Regions from separate parts of the Paenibacillus sp. S28 genome, predicted to be linked through region 1. Evidence: riboswitches for the same ligand, from Rfam matches in the RefSeq annotation. Region 1 holds a riboswitch; the other holds the start of a gene.

Region 1 (3,411 bases):
TAAGGAGATGCATTAAGGGGACAGGCGCTGTTCGCCAGCGCCTCTGGTAAGTGAATTGGTGCGCAGTATAAAGGATCATCTCTGTATTGGGGAATGCAGAGGGGTCCTTTTGCGCGTTTATAGAACGAGGAGAAATGCGGAATTATTTTGCTTCGCCCGGGATTTCATAGTAAACTAGAAGATGTCTGTTAACACTCAGGAAAGACATGAAAGGAGTCATTGACATAATGGCCAAGCAAGCAAAAATCACTCTTGAAAACGGCGGCGAAGTGCTGCTCGATCTGTTTGAAAAAGACGCTCCGAACACGGTGGCGAACTTTGAAAAATTGGCAAACTCCGGTTTCTACAACGGTCTGGTGTTCCACCGCGTCATTCCGGGATTCGTTGCGCAGGGCGGTTGCCCGAACGGCACCGGTACCGGTGGCCCAGGCTACACAATCAACTGCGAGATCAACCCGAACAAACACGAGCGCGGATCGCTGGCGATGGCACATGCCGGCCGCAACACAGGCGGAAGCCAGTTCTATATCTGCTACCAACCGCAGCCGCATCTCGACGGACAACATACCGTATTCGGCAAAGTGACGAAGGGTATGGAATACGTCGACGCGTTCCAAGGCCGCGACGTGATGAAGACGGTCGAAGTATACGAAGCTTAATCTGCGAGTCGCGCACGATTTATCAGCCGCTTTCCCTGTTTCCAAAAGGGACAAGCGGCTTTTTGTTCAGGGCTGGGAAAAGAGGCGTATTGATTTTTTGCCGAGGCAGTGTTAACATTTCCTAGTATAGATGGGGCTCCCACTAGGCAGCCATTCCATCTGGCAATTGCATATTGATATTGGTTATATCCTTCGGGGCAGGGTGAAATTCCCTACCGGCGGTGATGACGCGGCAGGCAGATCAGTTCTGGCGCCCGTCTCAGTCCGTGACCCGGACGCTTCGTTTGACGCTGAGCGTACGGTGGACCTGGTGCAAATCCGGGACCGACAGTATAGTCTGGATGGGAGAAGGAGAGAAAGCGTGCACTTCAGTTCGGAGTGCAGCTGTCCAATAAGATGTCACGTGTACGTGGTTGTTTTCACATAGTAGAAGGTTGTCCCTGGAGGGATGGCTTCTGTTTGTTGACGACTTTACGCTACCGATGACTTATTTGGCTGATCCTGAATTTTGGGATTCTGCAGCCTTATTGGAGTGTATCAGACTTGTCTCTCACAGCCCCGAGGATGGTTTAAGCCATCCCGGGGCTTTTTGCTTTTTTACAAAGACCTGGGCATCCCCGGAGAGTACCGGTTTGAACAGCGCGGAGCTAAAGATGCACATGGTAAGGTTATTTACCATGGAATTTACAACTTGTGAAGTATCTGCAAAGCGCCCGAAGCCGAGACTTAGCTTTGAGGGGATGTCCCGATTACGAACAAGGGGGGAGATGAATGGACGGCATCATCAACGATGAATTCTATATGGCGCTTGCGCTCGATATGGCGGAGCGGGCACAGGGTCAGACCGGGATCAATCCGGTTGTTGGCTGCGTCGTCGTTAAAGACGGGGCTATGGTTGGGCTTGGCACGCATTTGCAGCGGGGAACCGCCCATGCGGAAGTCCATGCGCTGAATATGGCGGGTGACCGTGCGGAAGGGAGTACGGTCTATGTAACGCTGGAGCCCTGCAGCCATTACGGAAAAACGCCGCCCTGCAGCGAACGCCTTATACGCGAGAAGGTGAAGCGGGTCGTCGTGGCCTGCGAAGATCCCAACCCCCAGGTGGCGGGCAGAGGAATTGAGCTGCTCCGCCGCAGCGGGATTGAGGTGGAAGTTGGGCTGCTCGGTGACAGGTCCCGCCGCTTGAACGAAAAGTTTATCAAGTATATTACGACCGGGCTTCCCTATGTGACGGTCAAGACAGCAAGCACGCTGGACGGGCGCATCGCAGCCGAATCGGGAGACAGTAAATGGATCACGAACGAAGCGGCCCGGGAGCAGGTTCATACGCTCCGCCACCGCCATCAAGGGATTATGGTTGGCGTAAATACAGTGATCGCGGACAATCCGCAGCTGACTACCCGGCTGCAGGGCGCCATCGGTCTGAATCCTGTACGGATCGTCGTCGATTCCTTGCTGCGGATTCCGCTTGAGTCGAAGGTGGTTCAGGATGGAGCTGCGCCGACCGTCATTTTGACGACGGAACGCGCCGATCTGGATAAGGCGGATGCCCTTAAGGAGTTCGGCGTAGAAACGATCCGCTGCGGATCGGGCCCGCAGGTCGATCTTCGCCTGGCGATGCAGGAGCTGGGCAAACGTGAGATCGGCTCGATTCTGGTGGAAGGCGGCGGTCGGCTGAACGGTGCCTTGCTGGAGGCCCGGCTGATCGACCGGATCGTACTCTATTTCGCACCGAAAATCGTTGGAGGCACGGCGGCCCCCGTCAACTTCTCGCTGCGAGGAGCCGACAAGATGGCGGACGCCGTCCGGCTAGAAGACGTAGAGACCGAAGTGCTCGGGGATAACGTCTGCATCAGCGGAAAGCCGGTTTGGCCGGCATGACATGATCCGGAAAAACGATACTTAACTATTTAATGAGCTGCACACGGTTAACGATATGAATCGTATGAAATACTTCTTTACAGGACAGAAAGGAGCGGTTGCGATGTTTACCGGTTTGGTTGAAGAGGTCGGCGTCATGCGGGGCGTCTCCAGCAAAGGGGAAGCGATGATCCTCCATATCGAGGCCTCCCGGATTATGGGCGATCTCAAAATCGGGGACAGCGTCTCGGTCAATGGCGTCTGCCTCACGGCTGTCGAGATTGGAGCCCGTTCGTTCGCGGTGGACGTCATGCCGCAAACGTACCGCCATTCCACTTTGAAATCGCTGGGGGCTGGAAGCCGGGTGAATTTGGAGCGCGCCATGCAGGTGGGCGCCCGCTTCGGCGGACATATCGTGCAGGGACATGCCGACGGGACAGGGACGATCCGGGCGATGGACCGGGATCAGAATGCGGTGTTGATCGAAGTGGAGCCGGAAGATACAGCTCTGCTCCGCTATATCATCCCGCAAGGATCTATTACCCTGGACGGCATCAGCTTGACGGTGGTCAAGACGAGCGCCACAACATTCACCGTTTCCATTATCCCACATACGCTTGCGGAGACGAGTCTGGCAGACAGAAAGCCTGGAAGTGCCCTGAATCTGGAATGCGACATTCTCGGAAAATATGTGGACCATTTGCTTCACTACCGAACAGGGGAAGGGAATGGGCGTCCTGAACCTTCAGGAATCAGCCTGGAGCTGCTAGCACAACACGGATTTGCATGAGGCAGGCAAGAGGACAGACAGGCCAATATGCCCATGCAGGAATAGGAGGGAAACCCATGGAGGAGGATTTTGTGTTTGACCGCATTGAAGATGCGGTGTCTG
Region 2 (3,411 bases), on a different contig from region 1:
CATAGTTGATCGGGAAGGCCGGATTGCCGCTCAGCAGGTTGAAGTTGGATGGCGGCCCCCATTGAATTCCGTTAATGTAGAGGGTTTCATTTCTCGGCGTTTCTTTGGCGTCTCCGCTCGTTGCCGGCTGGTTCGCCGCGGGCTCGGTCGTCGCGGGCTCCGTTGCTTTTTCTCCCTGATCGGCCGGCTTGTTTTCCCCTTGCGCCGGCGGCGTTGTCGTTCCCGTTGCGGAAGGCGGCTGCACGGTCTGGCAGCCCGCGATCATCACGGTCGCCGCCACGAAAAGGGCCATGAGCGGCTTGGAAGCTATTTTCAGCTTCATGTAAACTCCCCCATTTCCTCCAATTCACATCTACATAAATTGAACTAAAGACAGGGACAGCACTTCGCCTTTAGCTCATTTTATATACATGCAAGCGTGATGCAGATTTCACGTCTTCAGATCGAAAGGTTCGTGCCCCATAGATCCGAAGAAGCCAAACCTCTTCATTCCGAGGAAACCGCATACCCCTTCACGAAAAAGTACGGAGCGGGCTGACGGACTCATGCGGCTAAAACGCGTTCTGCAAGCGCTTTCCGTAAAATGTATGAGGGATCGCTTGGAAATGATGACTGATTTATTTTTTAAATGTGCTGAAAAAAAGTTACTGAAATCCTTCGCACGATTGCCCTTCCCTTCCAAACAAAAAACGGCCCCTGCCACCAGCAGGAACCGCTTTTCAAACCTATATAAAATTGCGTCTTCAAATCCTAAACTGACCTGTAAGCTTTAAGCCGCGCTCCTGCGGGAAATCGCGAACAGCGCCGCCCAGATCAGGATAAATCCGAATGCCTGCGTCAGCGTCACAGCCTGATGAAATACGATCCAGTTGATCAGCACGCTCACCATCGGGAAGCTCAGTTCCGCCAGCGTGGCGACCGATGCTTTCGTCGTCGTCAGCCCTTTATAGTACACCATCAAGCTGAACAGCCCCGGAAGAAGCGCCTGCCCCAGCATGTTGATCGACACCGCAGCCAGCGTTCCCCCATCGGTATGCACCTGCCAAGGATCTCCCTGATTGATGGTAATCCCGATCAGCAAAGGCAGCGCCAGGATGAAACGCAGCGAAGTCACCGTCTCATACTCCATTTTTCCGACCATCAGACGACCCATGACTGTGGAACCGCCCCACAGTGCCGCGGCACCCAGCGAGAACAAGCTGCCGACCTTGACGAAATCATTTACATGCCCAAACGGAAACGTGAAGCCGAAGGTCAGCAAATACGTTCCGGCCAGCGCCACGATGAACAGCCAGGTGAAATGCTTCGGAAGCTTCTCACGCAGCAGCAGTTTGGCCATAAGAATGGCGAAGATCGGCTGCAGCTTCTGCAGCAGAACGACCGCGTTCAAGTTCCCGGAAGACAGACCCTGCGTAAACAGTATGGTTGCAATCGCCGAGCCGCCCCACGACAGGAAGAGCAGCGCGCCGATATGGCGCAGTTTCAGGCCTTTCAACTCGCTCCGATGTTTCCACAGCATTGGTGCGACGAACAGCACCAGCAAAATATGCTCGATGAGCACGATCTGCGTTGCCGTCATATGTTCTTTGAGCAAAATGATTCGGAACAGCGGATCCGCTCCCCACAATGCTGCACCCAGCACGACCAGCCAAAAGCCGGATTTGCTGCGTTCGGCCTTCCCGCTTGCCGCGGGCCGGACCTTGATGTTGCTGCTTACATTTTCCATACTCCAGTTCCCCTATCCCTGAATACGGAGTCAACATTGGAAAACCCCCGAGATCGACATCAATCGACACATCGGGGGTTGATCAAATAAGCTTGCGGAAATGTCAAAATTTCGCACACGCCTATTCTTTGATCTTCTCCCATCCGGACTTTACCGTCGGCCCTGGATTTCCACCAGGTCAGTCGCCGCCTTACTGCTAAGGCTGCGAGTCGCGGGCTTGACGCCGTCTTCACCACAAGAAGAGACGCTCACCGCCGGTCAGGAATTTCACCTTACCCCGAAGATCCATATTCATTTATTTTTATTTTTTCATGCAACTTACATTGTTTTCATCATTATAGCATAAATGTATCCAAAAGTGTTTCAGTTTTTTAATAGCTTTTTATTTCCATGGATTAATAATTTGGATATGGGGCTGGAAAAGGACATTTTTCGGTATATCAGCAGCCATTTAAAATGACAGACATTTGGCATTGATGAGCCTGCAGCAAGCACTGAACGGACTTGCAGCAGCACTTATCGCTGCTCAAGCACCGACAGGATCACGGCCACCGCTTCAGCCCGCGTTGCGTGCGCGTTCGGGGCGAACAGGCTGCCTGCTCTTCCGTGCATGATTCCTTTCTCCACCGCTGATGCGATATACGGCTTGGCCCAGGCCGGAATTTGACTGCGGTCGGCAAAACTCAAACTTCCCGCACCTCCCGGTGTTCCGGTACCGAGCGCCCTGACGGTCATCGCCGCCATTTCGGCCCGGGTAATGAGCCGGCCTGGCCCAAACGTTCCGTCGGCATAACCGTTCATGATGCCGTGCGACACCGCATCCTGGACAGAAGACAGTGCCCAGGCCGGAATTTTCTTCGCATCGGAAAAAGCCAGCGCCTGCGAGCCGGCCGTCTGACCCATGGAGACCGCACGCATCATCATGCTGGCGAACTCCGCCCGGGTCACTTCCTTGCCCGGCTGAAACGTGGCGTCGGGATATCCGCTGACCCATCCCTGCTGGACCGCGTTCAGAATTGGCTGCTCCGCCCAATGGCCGCTGATATCCCGGAAAGTGCCCGGCGTTCCTTCCGCTTTGCCCGGCCGGACCGTGATTTCCGGCTTGACGGACATCTCGGATGAGCGGAGAGCGGAATCCACCAATTTGGCGCTCTCCACGACCACTCGGGACGTAGCCGCCTGCAGCGCCGTAAACTCAATGGCGGCGAGCTGGAGCTTGCCGCTGTCTCCGGCTGTTTTTCCTACTTTGGTGTGGGCCAGACGGATTTCGTTGTTTTTGACAATCGGTTCGACCGAAAAGCCGGATGTCCCCGAGGAAGCGGTGCGGAAAGCCAGCTTCGCCGGGTCAAAGCTGAGCGTCAGCTCATACGCATACAAGTCCTTTAGCTGCTCGCCGGTCACCGTGACCGTCACCTTGGAGCCATTGGTGGTTACCCCCAGTGACAAGGAAGGTGCTTCCGCCGCGGCGGTGTTTGCCGCAATAGTTGAGGAGGCCGCCGCAACCGGAGAGCTGCCAGCCGTTCGTACTTCTGAAACCGCAGCGTTTGCGGGGTTTCCTGATCCGATGAGTCCGACACAAATGGCTACGGCCCATGCGGCATAGCGGGTAGATTGTTTTCGTGGCATACGTCCAGCCCTCTTTCCATGAATTGAAAATCGCAGGAGCAGCCTGCACCGCTCCTGCG

What was found. Region 1 has a riboswitch for FMN ahead of ribD (bifunctional diaminohydroxyphosphoribosylaminopyrimidine deaminase/5-amino-6-(5-phosphoribosylamino)uracil reductase RibD). Riboswitches for the same ligand answer to the same signal wherever they lie in the genome.
Region 2: it holds a riboswitch for FMN, as region 1 does, so the genes downstream of both, IAE55_RS21675 (DMT family transporter) here and ribD (bifunctional diaminohydroxyphosphoribosylaminopyrimidine deaminase/5-amino-6-(5-phosphoribosylamino)uracil reductase RibD) in region 1, are expected to answer to the same signal.

Annotation. Positions count from the first base shown of each region.
Region 1 covers NZ_JACVTM010000002.1:578,959-582,369, forward strand. The annotation lists gene lysA (diaminopimelate decarboxylase) at 1-3, shown strand, start outside; gene IAE55_RS07125 (peptidylprolyl isomerase) at 228-659, shown strand; FMN riboswitch at 844-1,016, shown strand; gene ribD (bifunctional diaminohydroxyphosphoribosylaminopyrimidine deaminase/5-amino-6-(5-phosphoribosylamino)uracil reductase RibD) at 1,431-2,540, shown strand; gene IAE55_RS07135 (riboflavin synthase) at 2,644-3,309, shown strand; gene IAE55_RS07140 (bifunctional 3,4-dihydroxy-2-butanone-4-phosphate synthase/GTP cyclohydrolase II) at 3,366-3,411, shown strand, end outside.
Region 2 covers NZ_JACVTM010000009.1:185,852-189,262, forward strand. The annotation lists gene IAE55_RS21670 (ABC transporter substrate-binding protein) at 1-322, opposite strand, end outside; gene IAE55_RS21675 (DMT family transporter) at 770-1,726, opposite strand; FMN riboswitch at 1,854-2,015, opposite strand; gene IAE55_RS21680 (S-layer homology domain-containing protein) at 2,243-3,352, opposite strand.